DNA from 2 places in the Shewanella sp. 5_MG-2023 genome. Region 2 is predicted to be linked to the other one. Evidence: riboswitches for the same ligand, from Rfam matches in the RefSeq annotation. Region 2 holds a riboswitch; the other holds the start of a gene.
What was found. Region 2 has a riboswitch for lysine ahead of lysC (lysine-sensitive aspartokinase 3). Riboswitches for the same ligand answer to the same signal wherever they lie in the genome.
Positions count from the first base shown of each region.

Region 1 (8,244 bases), on a different contig from region 2:
TTGCAGTATGCTTGATGCATGTCTGCATAAGTCTTATCCATGCACTCTTGGGTTAAATGGAAAGAATAGGCATCTTTCATCAAAAATTCACGTGCACGCATCACGCCAAAACGAGGACGGACTTCATCACGGAATTTTGTTTGTACTTGATATAATGTCAGTGGTAATTGCTTATAAGAGCTCACTTCTTTACGGACTAAATCAGTAATCACTTCTTCATGGGTTGGGCCTAAAACGAAGTCGCGGTTATGACGGTCTTGGAAGCGGAGCAATTCAGGACCAAATTTTTCCCAACGTCCTGTTTCAACCCAAAGATCGGCCGGCTGTACTAGGGGCATCAAAATTTCAATAGAACCGACTTTGTTCATTTCTTCACGAACAATGGCTTCGACTTTACGTAATACACGTAAACCACTCGGTAACCATGAATAAAGGCCTGATGCATTACGACGGATAAAGCCGGCACGTAACATCAATTGATGGCTGATGACTTCTGCATTTGCAGGTGTTTCTTTTTGTGTTGAAAGCAGGTACTTGCTAACTCGCATTCCCAATGTCCACTTAGTAGCTATTAATGTGCGACATTTTATCACCTGTAACGATGAAGTCACCAGATAATTAAGCGATACCTGACAAAGATAGCCATAGGGCTATGGCAAAATGATATGGGCGATAAATTAAAGCAACTATTTATCGCGTCGGTCGCCAATGATTTTGGCAGGGTTACCGGCAACAATCGCAAATTCGGGAACATCTTTGGTCACAATACTACCCATACCAACAATGGCTTGGTTGCCAATAGTAACCCCATCAACAATGCCAGCTTGGGCGCCAATCCATACATCACGGCCAATGACAATACCCTTTGATTGACTGGGTTGTTGATAGATATCTTGCTCTGCTGACATGCCATGGTTAAAAGCATAAATCGTGACGTTATTGGCGATACGGGTTTTATCACCAATGGTGATGCCGCAGCGACCGCCATCAAAAGAGCAGCCATGATTAATGGCCACTTCATTGCCTAGGGTTATCGGCCCATGTAAAAACACCTCGGCGGCAATCATGCATTGATTTCCCATAGTTATATTGCGCCCAGGCTCTGCAAACACATTGGCTTCGGGGGCGATAAAACACTGCTGACCAAACTTAATGGTTTCAAGCTGCTCAAATTGTTGCTGAACTTCATCTTGCCAGGGTTTAGCCCAGGTAAATTGTTTGTCTTTTAAGGAAAAATACAACCACGGCATCCAAGATAAACGTTTTTTATGCTGAGTTTGATAATCAGGACTTTTGTTTGTATCAAGGGTGCTGTTCAAATCAGACTTCATATTAGTTTTGACCAACGCTGGTGGGTTTAATTTCAATAACATTAATCTGCTGCTCAGTGACGGTCCAAAAAATATCAATATCATATAAGGCCACTTGATATAATTTTGGATCTGCTTTGGCTTTTTTATAAGCAGGTCGAGGGTCTTGAGCTAACACGTCAGTAATAAGTTGAATTAAATCACTGTTATTGAGCTTAGATGAGTGGGCGTCAATTTGCGCTTTTGCCAAGCTTGAAAATTGTACATCAATTAATTTTGGCGCATCTTGAGCGATGCCACCTGTCGCACTTTCTATTGAGTCAGAAAATGGAATATAAGGTTTTATATCAATAATGGGGGTACCATCTAATAAATCCATGCCGGATATTTCAAGACAAACTTTGCCATTTTTCTGAATAACCTTATGCAATTTAACCACTGACTGGCCAATACCATTAGGTCTGAATGTAGAGCGGGTGGCAAATACGCCTAACTTTTCATTGCCACCTAATCTTGGTGGTCTGACGGTATTTTTCCAACCTTGCTGTAGGTTTTCATGAAAACAAAAAAGCAGCCATAAGTGTGAATATTGTTCAATACCTCTAACCGCATCAAGGTTATTGACTTGAGGGGCTAATTCAATAACACCTTTAATATTTACCAACCCTGGTTGTCTTGGGATACCAAACTTTTGTTTGTAAGGGGTACGACAATACCCGACGGCCTCTATTTGAGAGCTAAAGTTTTGCGCGTTAGGATCTGTTTTCATGTCTAAGAAACCGTCAAGTGTTGTTACTAATAAATTAAGAGGGGGCATAATCAAGCATTGAACCGAATAAATGTTCAATGCTTTGTTAATTTAATACTAAAGAGCCATTAGCCAATGTAAGGTTTTAAGCAAAGCGGGTGTTAATGTCTTTAAAATGCTTCGGATAACAGCATAAATAAAATGACTTAGACACCTAGCCTGATGGTTTAATTTCTTTGACCATTAGCCATTAATAGTCGGTTGCTCTAATACTAAATTATTAACAAGTATCTACTGCTCAGTAGCGGTTTTAATTGCTTGGCCGACACAAATTGCTTGGCTGTAGCAGCTGTCGACCTGTTGTTCTGTTAATAGGCATTTTTTGATCATTAGCCCATTGGCACCTAGCTCGACCGCCTGTTTTCGTGCATCGGTTCTCGCATCTGCAATGCTTGCAGGAACCCCATCAGCAGTTTGTTGGCATGATTCACCTTCAACTAGGCCTAACACCTCAAATGACCCTTTAGGGCGTTGGTTCTCTTTATATAGAACCACATTTCCAGGTTTGAAATAATCATCAATTGCCTTAGCGTCTAGGTTACTATTAAAAGTGTATTCACTAGCACAACCAGATAATAATATTGCTGAGCTTATAGCTAAAGAAAAAACAGGACGAGAAACGTTCATAGTAAAGCCTAATTCAAAAGAGGTGAATGTAGTATAGTTTACAATGCTTGCTAGCAGGTGGGAATAGAATACAGATAAGAAAAAAGCTTACCAAAGTAAGCTTTTTCTATATGAAGGATGTCAAAACAGCAAGTGTTATTCCATACCAGGAATTAAGAAGTCTTCCATTGTTTTGCCATTATCAACTTGGTTTTTGAACACAGTTGGCATACGGCCTTGACCCGTCCACTGGATTAATTCGCCATCAACTTCAATTTGGTATTTAGCAGGGCGCGGCGCACGTTTTTTTGGTGCAGGCTTAATTGATACTTCACCTAAGTCTTCAATTGATAAACCACTGTTTTCAATTTGCGCTAGAATTTCAGCAATGCGTGCATTTCTTTCTGCATTGGCTTCTTGTTCTGCTTTTTCGTCTTCTTCTCTTTCTGTAATGATTTTTTCAAGCTTTACTGAAAGCTCACGTAAATCTTCTACAGACAACTCTTTAACTGCAGCTTTAAAACGACGACCATGGGTTAGTATTTCTAAAAAGTCACTCATATCAATGTGCATCCTAATGGTTATTAAATAATAAGTTTTCAAGTAATGCTTTAGAGATTAAAGAATACCTATCAAAATCGCTACATTGCTTAATTATTTAGCATTGGAGTGTCAATTTAATTGACCATTAAACATGTCAATAAAGCACAATATTTAATAGTAGCAAAATAAGTTTACTTGAATAGTCATTAATAATAGAAACTAAATCTGAATGGATCAAATAAAATCATCAATAAGTAGATAAAAATTAATTAATCTACCCTTTTAGGTACCTTATTTAATATAAATTGTGCAGATGTCAGTTCTTTTAAACGCACATTGAGCCAAAAAAAATATAAACAAGTGTTTGACTTAGGTTGACGTTAACGTTAACAGGCCGTAAAGTTGAGCCATATTACATTGGTTAAAACCAATGTGCCGTCCACATACATTGAAGGTGTAAAAGGAAATCCCATGAAAGTATTGGTGCCTGTAAAGCGCGTAGTCGATGCAAATGTGAAGGTCAGAGTAAACGCTGACAACACAAATGTTGATACTGCTAATTTGAAAATGGCGTTAAACCCATTCTGTGAAATTGCAGTTGAAGAAGCTGTAAGATTGAAAGAAGCAGGAAGTGTTACGGAAATTGTTGTGGTCACTATTGGAGCTAAAAATGCTCAAGAACAATTACGTACCTCGATGGCGCTTGGTGCCGACCGTGCTATTCATGTCCTGACTGATGACGAGTTAGTGCCGTTATCGATTGCTAAAATTTTAAAAGCGGTTCAAGAAAAAGAACAAGCAGAATTAGTGATATTTGGTAAGCAATCTATTGATGGCGACAATAACCAAACCGGTCAAATGCTAGCTGCATTAACGAATATGCCTCAAGCAACGTTTGCATCAGAGCTAACATTAACGGCAGACAGTGCAGAAGTAACCCGTGAGATTGACGGCGGCTTACAAACAATAAAAATGCCATTACCAGCGGTGGTTACGGTTGATTTACGTTTAAATGAACCTCGTTACGCATCATTACCTAATATTATGAAAGCTAAGCGTAAGCCATTAGAGACACTTTCAATTGATGATTTAGGCGTAAGCTTAAAAGCACATCAAACCATTATAAAAGTCACCCCTCCAGCTGAGCGTAAAGCTGGCATCATGGTGAATTCAGTGGCTGAATTAGTTGAAAAGTTAAAAAATGAAGCGAAGGTGATCTAATTATGACTATTTTAGTATTAGCTGAACATGATAACGCAAGCTTAAAATTAGATACCGCTAAAGCAGTAAGCGCAGCGGTTGCCATTGGTGGTGATGTGCATGTGTTAGTTGCTGGTAGTGATTGCGCTGCAGCAGTTACCGCAGCGCAAGCATTAACAGGCGTAAGCAAGGTATTAGTTGCTGATAATGCTGTGTATCAAGCGCAACTAGCAGAAAACCTTTCACAGTTAGTGGTTAACCTTGCAGGTGATTACGAACATATTATTTCTGCGGCTAGCAGTGTCGGTAAAGATACCCTGCCACGAGTCGCGGCGTTATTAGATGTGGCGCAAATTTCTGAAGTGATTGAAGTTGTAAGCACAGATACCTTCGTGCGTCCTGTTTATGCCGGTTCGGCATTAGCGACAGTGCAAAGTTTAGATGCGGTTAAAGTGCTAACAGTACGAACCAGTGCTTTTGATGCCGCAACCAATGACGGCAGTGCAGAAGCGGTTATGGTTGATTTTGTTGCCACAGCAGCGGCAGAATTTGTTTCGCAAACATTAACTGAATCAGAGCGTCCTGAGCTTGGCAGTGCTGGGGTGATTGTTTCCGGCGGCCGCGGTATGGGCAGTGGTGAGAACTTTGCTATTTTAGAAGCGCTTGCTGATAAATTAACTGCTGCTGTTGGTGCTTCGCGCGCAGCTGTTGATGCTGGCTTTGTACCGAATGATTTACAAGTAGGTCAAACTGGTAAAATTGTCGCACCTGATCTGTATATTGCTGTAGGTATCTCAGGGGCTATTCAGCATCTTGCTGGTATGAAAGACTCTAAAGTCATTGTGGCAATCAACAAAGATCCTGAAGCGCCGATTTTCCAGGTTGCAGATTATGGTCTGGAAGCTGATTTGTTTGAAGCGATCCCTGAGCTAACTAATTTGCTATAGTCCTTAATTAGAGCCCTTAATTAGAGCCCTAAATAAGAGTCCTAAATAATGCTCTTTATAATAGGATTATGGCTTACGCTAGTTTTTTAGTGAGTTAATATCCACTAATAAAAAACGGCACTAAAAGGCTTTTACCGAGAGGTAAAAGCCTTTTTTAATGTTCCGTAGATAGTTGCTGCCAATTTATACTAATGCGTTGTTATTTGCGGTGCTGTTCTATCAGTGAGCAAAAATTACCACTGCGTTAAATATGAACCCTTGCTAATAAAAGGTTACACTAGTGCTGCGTCAATGTGCGCGGTTTTAGTTGTGATGTTATATATCACAAGATAATCAAGTTTTATCTGGCAATGATGCTACTGCTTATGTTTGTATGATGGGGTGTTGATATACAGAGCCTTTCTGTTGTTAACATAAGTAGAGGTGCATTAAGTATCAGTACGGGTGAGTTGGGTGATGCCAATAACTTATTCGGAAAGGATTTAGTGCCGAAGTAAATGGATTCTATCAAAACCATTTATTGGGGCAGTTACCGAAAGGGACTGCACTGTCATGGTAATTTCTATCCGAAAGGGTAGAAGAATATATATCGACAACGATATTGATATTACTGTGGAGTGCTACTGAAAAGATTTTCGTTTACGTATTCAACGTAAACTTGCCTTATCAGTTATTCTCCATTCGTACTCAACGAAGAAATTATAAGAAATGATGATAACAAGTTACGCCGATTCGGCTCTCTCGCTTTTGCCACCAGTAGTGGCTATTTTGCTCGCAGTATTAACTCGCCGAGTCTTACTTTCATTGGGCTTAGGTATTATCACCGGGGTGTTTTTACTCGGTGATTTTTCAGTTAGCGCTGCAGCCTCAAATTTACTGATTACCGTCACGGGTCTAGTTTGGGATGATGGCGCGCTCAATTCATGGAACCTACAAATTTTAGGTTTCTTGGTGATTTTGGGCATGATCACGGCATTAATCACGGTAAGTGGTTCAGCTCGCGCCTTTGCTGATTGGGCTCATCAACGTATTCGCAATAAACGTGATGCCAAGTTGATGACTATCTTCCTTGGTGTTGTAGTGTTTATTGATGACTACTTTAACAGTATTGTGGTGGGATCTATTGCACGTCCAATCACCGACCGTTACCACATTTCACGGGCTAAATTAGCCTACTTATTGGATTCAACAGCGGCACCAATTTGTGTTATCTCGCCTGTTTCAAGCTGGGGAGCGTACATTATCGCCCTGATCGGCGGGATTTTAACGGCTCATGGCTTTGCTGATACAGGGCATTTAAGTGTGTTCCTGCAAATGATCCCAATGAACTTTTATGCCATTTTTGCATTATTATTATTGGTGTGTGTGGCGTTATTTGGTTTAGATATTGGCCCAATGCGTAAGCATGAACAAAATGCCCAAAAGGGTGAGTTGTTCGACGAATCTAAAGGCTTACCACCAGGTGCCACAGCCGATTTACCAGAAGCGGAAACCGGTAAAATCATTGGCTTATTCTTACCTATATTAGTGTTAGTTGCGGCAACCTTCTATTTCATGGTGGCGTCAGGCGCTGATGCATTATCAGCTAATGATTTACCTTTTAGCATTTTAGGAGCATTTGAAAATACTGAAGTGAGCTCGTCACTATTTTACGGTTCACTGGTGGGGTTAGCGGTCACCTTAGTATTAACTGTGAAGCAAAAAATTGCTCTGCCTATGGTGTTCACTGGCATCAAACTTGGCGCTAAATCAATGCTACCTGCCATTTATATTTTGTTATTTGCTTGGACGATTTCAACGGTTATTGGCAACCTTGAAACCGGTAAATACATGGCCAGTTTAGCCACAGGCAATATTCCATTTGCGATGCTACCTGCAGTATTATTTTTATTAGCAGGCCTAACCGCATTTGCAACCGGCACCAGCTGGGGTACCTTCGGTATCATGTTGCCAATTGCAGCTGATATGGCGATGGGCAGTGATAGCACTATGATGTTACCTATGCTTGCAGCCGTGTTATCTGGTGCAGTATTTGGCGATCATTGTTCACCGATTTCAGATACCACTATCTTGTCGTCAACGGGGGCGAGTTGTCACCATATCGATCACGTAATGACGCAATTACCTTATGCGTTAATCGTGGCGGTCATTAGTATTATTGGCTACGGTGTATTAGGTTTTACCGCGTCAGTGGCCATGGGCTTGGTCACCTGTAGTGTGCTATTTGTATTAAGCGTTATTGGACTGAAGTTGATCACTAAATAGCGTAAGCTAACTCGGTTTGATTTAAGCTTATCGCGAACTTTAGATATAGCTAACTTGTATGAAAATGCCGCTCAGATGAGCGGCATTTTTTATGTTTTAAAATCAAGGCTGCATAATAAAGTGGTATATATAAGCTAAATATCTAAGTCGAATCACTAGAGTGAACCTCAAAGGTTTAAGCTCACATGTTTTGTTTATGCAGCAGTTATTGTTAGCGAAGAGAAGCAGCGATTAGCACTGTGAGTGAATGACTGTTTCTGCCAATGGTGAGTGTGCAAGGGTTAGCAATTATAGGGATTAACAGGTACTGCTAATCAGCGTACTCGGATCTAGGTGAAAATTGAGATAAAAAAATGCCGCTCAAATGAGCGGCATTTTTAGGATTTAAGTTTAAGTGCTAAATAAAATTAGCTTTAACCAAACTTAAATGATGTTAAGCCACAAGGTTCTAATAGCGTTAGTTTAAACCACGACGCTCAAGTAATGCATCAGTCGTCGGCTCTTGACCTCTGAAGGCTTTATACGCATCCATTGGTGGTACTGAGTTACCCACTTCACGAATGGT
Region 1 covers NZ_JAUORC010000036.1:4,806-13,049, forward strand. Annotated here, with positions in the region: gene Q4557_RS17785 (proline--tRNA ligase) at 1-548, opposite strand, end outside; gene Q4557_RS17790 (DapH/DapD/GlmU-related protein) at 687-1,331, opposite strand; gene tsaA (tRNA (N6-threonylcarbamoyladenosine(37)-N6)-methyltransferase TrmO) at 1,333-2,079, opposite strand; gene rcsF (Rcs stress response system protein RcsF) at 2,350-2,745, opposite strand; gene Q4557_RS17805 (H-NS family nucleoid-associated regulatory protein) at 2,881-3,285, opposite strand; gene Q4557_RS17810 (electron transfer flavoprotein subunit beta/FixA family protein) at 3,739-4,488, shown strand; gene Q4557_RS17815 (electron transfer flavoprotein subunit alpha/FixB family protein) at 4,491-5,414, shown strand; lysine riboswitch at 5,825-6,045, shown strand; gene Q4557_RS17820 (Na+/H+ antiporter NhaC family protein) at 6,123-7,679, shown strand; gene Q4557_RS17825 (M3 family metallopeptidase) at 8,137-8,244, opposite strand, start outside.
Region 1: linked by a shared signal. The riboswitch ahead of Q4557_RS17820 (Na+/H+ antiporter NhaC family protein) and the one ahead of lysC (lysine-sensitive aspartokinase 3) in region 2 are both predicted to bind lysine.

Region 2 (8,244 bases):
ATTACTTAAGAAGTCTGCCATTTATTGATGGCGATAATATCGCTATTTATGGTCATAGTTATGGCGGCTATATGGCGTTAATGAGCCAGTTTAAAGCCCCTGATTATTTCAAAGCGGCAATTTCAGGTGCGCCCGTGACCGATTGGCGTTTGTATGACACCCATTATACCGAGCGCTATATGGGTCACCCTGCTAAGAATAAACAAGGTTACGATGCCAGCAGCATTACCCCTTATGTGGAAAATTATCAGTCTGGTTTGCTGATGTATCACGGTATGGCTGACGATAATGTGTTGTTTGAAAATAGCACCCGCGTATATAAAGCGCTGCAAGATGAAGGCAAGTTATTTCAAATGATAGACTACCCTGGCTCAAAGCATTCTATGCGCGGTGAAAAGGTGAGGAATCATTTGTATAAATCCTTAGCTGCCTTTTTAGAACGCGAGCTTAAGTAGCGCTGTTTATAGCAAATGGGTAATAGGTAATGGGTTGGCAATAATAGCCCATTAGTTATAGATCACTTGTTATCGTCCATGAGGGATAGTTCATTTTTAATAGCCCATAAAAAAGCCAAGTCAGTGACTTGGCTTTTATTTTCATTTGCTACCCAATGAGCTTAATCAAATAAGCACATTAATTGCAGACGAAATTAATCTTCTAAGTTACCACAAAAACGGTAACCTTCACCGTGGATAGTTGCGATGATTTCTGGCGTGTCTGGTAAACTTTCGAAGTGCTTACGGATACGACGGATAGTCACGTCAACAGTACGGTCATGTGGCTTAAGCTCACGGCCAGTCATTTTCATTAACAAGTCTGCACGAGTTAAGATTTTGCCTGGGTTTTCTACAAAGTGAAGCATCGCACGGAATTCACTGCGAGGTAATTTGTAAGACTCACCTTGTGGGCTAACTAAAGAACGGCTGTTGATTTCTAAGCTCCAACCGTTGAAACGGTAAAACTCAACTGAACCTTTTTCTTCGGTTTCAGCGCCAGCGCTGTTTACACGAGTTAATAGGTTACGAGCACGGATAGTTAATTCACGTGGGTTAAATGGCTTAGTGATGTAGTCATCAGCGCCAATTTCTAAACCAAGGATCTTATCAACTTCGTTATCACGGCCAGTAAGGAAAATAAGGCCAATGTTATTAATTTCACGAAGTTCACGGGCTAATAATAAACCGTTTTTACCAGGAAGGTTGATATCCATAACAACAAGATTAATCTTATTATCCTGCATGGCTTTATGCATTTCTGCGCCATCGTTTGCTTCAGTTACTACATACCCTTCGGCTTCAAAAATACTACGTAGAGTATTACGGGTTACAGCTTCATCTTCAACAATAAGAATGTGTGGGTTTTGCATGTCATTTACCTAAATTAAAAACAATTCGATTCTAGTCATGTTGCACTAGGGCTGTGGCGTTATATAGCTAAGAAAACGCCGATAATTTATAAATTCACGATAGGTGTTTATCTATGTCTGCCCTGAACAAAACACGCTTCATGACTAACTACAATATATAAACCAGTTTAAGGCACTAATATTTATCGCACTTCTATAAAAGAGTTATACGTGACGTAAATTTTGATCATAAAAAATCAATATTCAGATCGTATGCTGAGCTTGAGTAAGCTCACAACCTGTCAAAATATCTGTAAAACCGATGATTCATATAAACTAAGAGATTAAATTGCTGATTAAAGTTCCTTCGCAACCTAATTTTGTCCTACATTTATATTCAGTCTTTTAAAATGTAGAACACATTTTAAAAGCTTGAACACTTTACCAAGATTTAATTTCAGTAAATGTAGTCGCTTGTGTCACAACTTAGCGTTATGTAGCAAAATCTAGCTAGTGTGAGATATTGTACTCGTTTTAGGCATTTGTTAACAAATGAAATGTTAACAAATTTACGGGGAAGATTTGTTACAAAAATGCTTTTTTGGGTAAGCTTATGATTTTTAGGTTAAATATAATTATTGTTCTTGTGACTTACATCACACAGGGTGTTGGTCCAAGTCTTGGTTTGCTACACTGAATTGGTCTTAATTGAGAAAAATAAATGATGAATAATTCAATAGATAACCTTTGGTTTAAGTATCAAGGGACCCAATTTCTACTTACTCAGCGCCTTTCTTACGCTGTCCCCTTCGCCATTGTCACCGCCCATAATCCCTTAGGCAGCCAATTGAATCCGTGTCAAAACCGTTTGTTAGATAGGCGACTTCAACGGAAAATTCAGCAATTTAATAGCCCCTATCGTTGCTTAATTGGCGCGGCGCCAGACTTATCTCATATGGAAAAAAGTTGGGCAGTCTTTATAGAAAAAGACCAAGCGTTAGCGTTAGGCCGAGAGTTTAAACAGCTCGCTATTTACTATGTTGATAATGGGGTGTTGTCATTACTTGCCTGTGGTGAAGCACCTGACAAGGAAGTGTTAATTGGCGAGTTTGGCCCACGAACGGTTTTAGTTAATGAATTACCTGATTTGCACGATGAATAACATGATCGGCGATTAAGTGACATTTGTATCAGTTATCGAGGATGTTTAATATCAGTAACTCCTTCTATAGGTACTTAGTTAAGTGCCTTTTTTTATTGTTATTTTTATATTTTTATTAGGGCAATGGCTATTTATATACTGTTGAAACTTGATTGTTAATATTGAAGCTTAATTGTGCAGTTTAGTTGAAGGTTTTAACTCAATAACCTCGAATTTACATTGAGGTTATTACTTTTTATTTTTTAATCACTATTGTTTTATATCACTTTTTTGTTTCAAATTATAAATAATAGCTTACATGATACTATTTTGAGCTCAGTGTCTCTATTTACGTATTGTGTTATTTGACGATTTTATGGCATATCCCAATTGACTTGAGTTGTTATTTATTGGTATTTTCATGCTCTTCCTGTGGGAAGAAACAGAAGAGGAGCGTTAGCTAGGTAGTAAGTTCGAGGAAAACCAATTCCTATGACAGCTTATGAGGGAGATTAGCGCCGAGGTACTGGTATGTTTGGTTGGCATTCGGTATCGGTCGTTTAGGTTGAATCCTAGCGATTGTCACCTATTTTTTGGTGGAGAGCTTCTGGTGAAAGATTGCTGTTTCCCTTCTTTAAGGGTGCGTTATCACTGCACCAGGCTCTTCGAACGAAGTAAGTTCGGAGTGTAATCATGTTTTTACGTATTAAATTTCAAGTTGTTCCAATACTGTGTACTCAGTTTATGTCTACTCAGTCCATGTCTACTGAAAGTATGTTTAGTCAAAGTTTGTCTGCTAAAACTTTGTCTACTAAAACTTTGTCTAGTAAAAGTTCGTCTGCGAATGTCGTGGAGGTATCAGCATGAGTTTAGTTGTTGCTAAGTTCGGTGGCACCTCAGTTGCTGATTTTGACGCCATGAACCGCTGTGCGGACATTATTTTAGCCAATGCCAATACCCGCGTCGTTGTTGTTAGTGCTTCTAGCGGTGTCACTAATTTACTGGTTGAGTTAACTCAAGCCAATGTGAACGACCAACGCCGCTTAAGTTTAGTCACTCAAATTGCTAAAATTCAATATGACATTGTTGATAAGCTGGCGCGTCCACAAGATGTAGCTGCTACGATTGATAAGCTATTAAGCAGAATGGCAGTGCTTAGTGATAAGTTAGTGCTCGATAGAAGCAAAGCCATCATTGATGAGCTGTTATCCATGGGTGAGCAATGTTCATCATTATTGTTCTCTGCGGTTATTCGCCAAAAAGGCACGCCATCAAGTTCATTTGATGTGCGCCAAGTATTAAGAACCGATAGCCATTTTGGTAAAGCAGAGCCGCAAATTGAGCAAATTGCGCTCCTAGGCGCGGAGCATTTACAGCCGTTATTGGCTCAGCAAGTGATCGTGACTCAAGGTTTTATTGGCGCTGATGAAGCAGGCAACACCACCACCTTAGGCCGTGGCGGCAGTGATTATTCAGCTGCGTTATTAGCTGAAGCCTTAAAAGCAGATGCGGTAGAGATTTGGACTGATGTGGCCGGAATTTATACCACTGACCCACGTTTAGCGCCTAATGCGAGACCTATCGCTGAAATTAGCTTTAATGAAGCGGCTGAGATGGCTACCTTTGGCGCTAAAGTATTACACCCTGCGACGATTTTACCGGCCGTGCGTCAACAAATTCAGGTGTTTGTTGGTTCCAGTAAAGCACCTGAACAAGGTGGAACTTGGATCCGTCATCAAGTAGAAGATGCCCCGGTTTATCGAGCTGTGGCTCTAAGACGCGATCAAACTTTATTAAACCTGCATAGCTTACAAATGCTCCATGCTCAGGGCTTTTTAGCGCACACCTTTGCCACGCTTGCTAAGCATAAAATTTCAGTTGATTTGATTACCACCTCAGAAGTTAATGTGTCACTAACGCTTGATAAAACCGGTTCTGACTCCAGCGGGCAGGGGTTATTAAGCGAGTCATTACTGCAAGAACTATCACAAAATTGCCGTGTAAGAGTGGAAGATAAATTAGCTTTAGTGGCGATTATTGGTAATCAAATAGCGTCAACAGCAGGTATTTGCAGCCGAGTTTTTGGGGTACTTGAACAGCATAATGTGCGCATGATTTGCCAAGGGGCTAGCCCACATAACTTATGTGTTCTCGTCGCTGAATCTGAAGCCGCAGATGTGGTTAACTCTCTGCACCAAAACTTATTTGAATAATTGCTAACGTGGCAGGTATGACATCAGTGAATTCAATTACAGAACAGGCTAACGATTATTCAGCCACCATGTCTCGGGTTGAAGTGGGAGAGCTTGCCACAGGCCAAGCGTTAACGGCGCCACTGTTTAGCTTTAAAGGCTCAGATGACGCCGCGCCCAGTGTTTATATTCAGGCCAATGTTCATGGGGCTGAAGTGCAGGGTAATGCGGTGATACATCAGCTGATGACTTTACTGCAAGACTACACTGTATTAGGCGATATTCACTGCGTGCCATTAGCCAACCCTTTAGGCATTAATCAAAAAAGTGGCGAGTTTACCTTAGGGCGATTTGATCCTATCACTGGGGTGAATTGGAACCGAGAGTATTATGATCAGTCACTTGATATTGCGAGCTGGTTCACTGAGCATCAACACTTTGCCGACAAGGACTTGTTTAGTGCTTTTAGGCAAACCTTAGTCAATAATTGCCAGCAACGTTTAGCCAACCTTTGGGGTATTAGTACCGGGCATCGCTTAGCGGTGACATTACAACATATGGCCCATGGCGCTGATATCGTGCTTGATTTACATACCGGGCCTAAATCTGCAAAGCACCTTTATTGCCCTGAGTATGATGCAGCCGCAGCCGCGTTTTTCTCGATCCCCTTATCGTTAATTATCCCCAATGAATTTGGCGGCGCCATGGATGAAGCGGTTTTTTGTCCATGGTGGCAATTAACTGAATATGCAGCGTTAAAAGGGCGCATATTCGATGTGCCTGTGGCGGCTTTTACCTTAGAGCTAGCAAGCCAAGAACGTATTGATATGGCAGATGCTAAAAATGATGCCCTAGGTATTTTGGCCTATTTGAGCCATCGGGGAGTGATCAAAGAGCATGTTGCTCCTGCCAGCATGAAACGCTGGGGCTGTTACTTAAAGGATTATAAAAAGTTTCATGCCCCTAAAGCGGGTTTAGTGGAATACTGCGCAGCGGTTGGTGAGCCGTTAGCTGCTGGCGAGCCTTTAGTGACCTTATTAAGGTTAGATCAGTACGGCAGTGATAATGCCGTCACTTCGGTGAGTTTGCCGATAGATTGCGTGCCAGTGCTGCATTTTGCTTCAGCTTCAGTCCATCAAGGCACTGAGCTGTATAAAGTCATGACTAAGGTATTTGAAATTCCATAAGCTAAATAGATAAGTTAATTTCGTTTTTTCAGCAAGTTAAGCCCGTAGCTAGTTTTTACGGGCTTAGTTTTTACGGACTTAGTTCTCTCAGGCTTAGTTCTTGCTAGCTTAGTTGATGTTAAGCACTGCTATTTATTTGACTAGCTTCTTAATATTTCTAATGGCATCGACAGCATTTCATCGCCAGATGCAGCAAAATACCAAATAATAGCAATCAGTAAGCCAACCGTAATGAAGTACCACAAGGTCGAGAAGATTTGCCCATAACGGTCAAGGGGCAATAAATGACTTTGATGACGGCTTTTCCATTCAAATACAATCTCAAGACTGCCAATTAATAATAAGAAGCCCAGTAATGCCAGTCCAAGGCTGTAGCTAATGAATACCCCAGCGGCTGCGCCTGCGATACAGGCGATTAGACCCACCATGCTATTCATCGAAAAGGTGATACTTTTTAAAATATGACCACCATCTAAAGGCAGTATCGGCAATAAATTAAAGAGGTTTAATAGGGCGTTAAAGCTGGCCAGTCCGGCAAAAAAGATATTACCCGTCAGCCAATAAGCCAGCATACAGCCGATGGACATAAACAGGCCAAAAGTCGGCCCCATAATAGAGATCACCACGTTCTGCCAACGGGTATTAATACGCTCGTCACTAACAGCAAGGCCGCCCATAAATGGGATCAAATAAATCCCTTTGGTTTTCATGCCAAAGTGTTTCATTGCTTTGATATGACCATATTCATGGATAACCAAACAGGCAATCAAGGCTAATGCAAACTCAATTGAAAATAGCCAAGAGTAGGCCGCCACACTGGCTGCAGCGAGCATGGCTTTAATCACTTTGGCGCTTTTAAGTAACTTAAAACCTAGAGAGGCTAAGCCAACAAAACTGAATTTTTGTTGTTTAACTGGGGCCACTTCAGGGGTTTGTCGTTCTATGTCCTTGCTGTTACGCTGGCCATCGGCAATGGTGTTATTGTCCACCAAAACCGTATAGTTGATGATAAATGGTTGCCACTGCACATCAGACTCTAAGCGCACTTTCATGACTTGGCGGTTGGTTTGGGTGATGACATCATCATGACTGGGTTCTGCTAGTGAACTCGGTCTAGACAACTCAAATTCGTGGATAGTAAAGCTTTGATTATCAGCAGAAGCCGACTTTTGCGAAACCAGTTGATTATCCCAATAGAGCTGTTGCCAGCCAGCCATGGAGCCCTCTAATCGTAGGCGTTTTCCTAGGCATTCTATGTTTAACAGTTCCATGCTTGATACTCGTATTACGGGATAAAATGTGGAACAGCATTTTGCCTGAGTCGTGAGGCTGACTCAAGAAAATTCAGACTCAAGAAATTCAACCGTTTCAATTCCTTGTCTAATAGTACTGAAAATAAGCTTTGCGCTGCAGCAATGACCATTTAGCTGGGCATGTTGGCGTACATAATGAATGAAAGTCATTAAGTCGATAGCCTGAGTGCTTAATGCTAATTGAGGCAATGCGGCTACGGTTATAGGTTGGCTGGTATCTGTTGCTGAGTTGATGGAAATATCGAAAGTATTGCCTTCACTGTCGAGTAACTTATCGCAGGTACCTGCAATATGAGGAGTTAAGCAGCAAAACTCTAGCCAGTCTCTATCACTAGCTAGATAAATAAGCTCGTCACAGCTTTGCTGCTTGATGACTGCGGGCCAACAAATACTTTGCATGATAAAACCTGTAGGCGGTGACACTGAGTAACCATTGATAAACTCAATGATTTAAGGCCACACTATTGCCGCTTGAAGTATGTACCCGTTACATAGTGCAACTATCGGTTGCCATAATCAAAACTAATTTCATTTTGCTTATTCATGACGAGGCAAGGGCCGTGCTCCCGTTGGGTTGTATTTTTAGACGGGCCAATATTAATTTTAACGTTGGTAAAGATATGCTTTTTGGCCTGAATAAAATGCTTATTATAGTAGCCATCGGCATCTTGCTGTAATTGCTTGAACTGCGCTTCTAACTGCGCACGATTGCTGGCGAGTTGTTTCTTTTCATCCAGCATCATTTTTACTTGCTCTATCATGCCTGCATCGGTTTGCCATTCGCTTTTAGGTGGCAGCTTGCGTAATCTAGCTTCAATATCAAGGCCTGCAATGACAAGCTGTTTGATTTTATCATGGGTAGTTTTGACTTCTGCGCGAATTTGAGCTTGATCCATGGCGCAAAATAATGCGGTTTTAGTGCCTGCTGTAGCGCCAATTGCCACCGCATGAATGCCTTTGCTAGCGCTCGCCTTGCCACCAACCAGATCGCCTCGTCTGCCGCTAGGATCACTCACTGTGATGACACCGTTTGAACATGCGTGACTATGAAGTAATTGCTTGGTCA
Region 2 covers NZ_JAUORC010000002.1:83,402-91,645, forward strand. Annotated here, with positions in the region: gene Q4557_RS01330 (S9 family peptidase) at 1-455, shown strand, start outside; gene arcA (two-component system response regulator ArcA) at 650-1,366, opposite strand; gene Q4557_RS01340 (DUF3293 domain-containing protein) at 2,070-2,507, shown strand; lysine riboswitch at 2,925-3,101, shown strand; gene lysC (lysine-sensitive aspartokinase 3) at 3,350-4,699, shown strand; gene Q4557_RS01350 (succinylglutamate desuccinylase/aspartoacylase family protein) at 4,717-5,865, shown strand; gene Q4557_RS01355 (site-2 protease family protein) at 6,006-7,136, opposite strand; gene Q4557_RS01360 (DUF4144 family protein) at 7,200-7,577, opposite strand; gene Q4557_RS01365 (DUF342 domain-containing protein) at 7,679-8,244, opposite strand, start outside.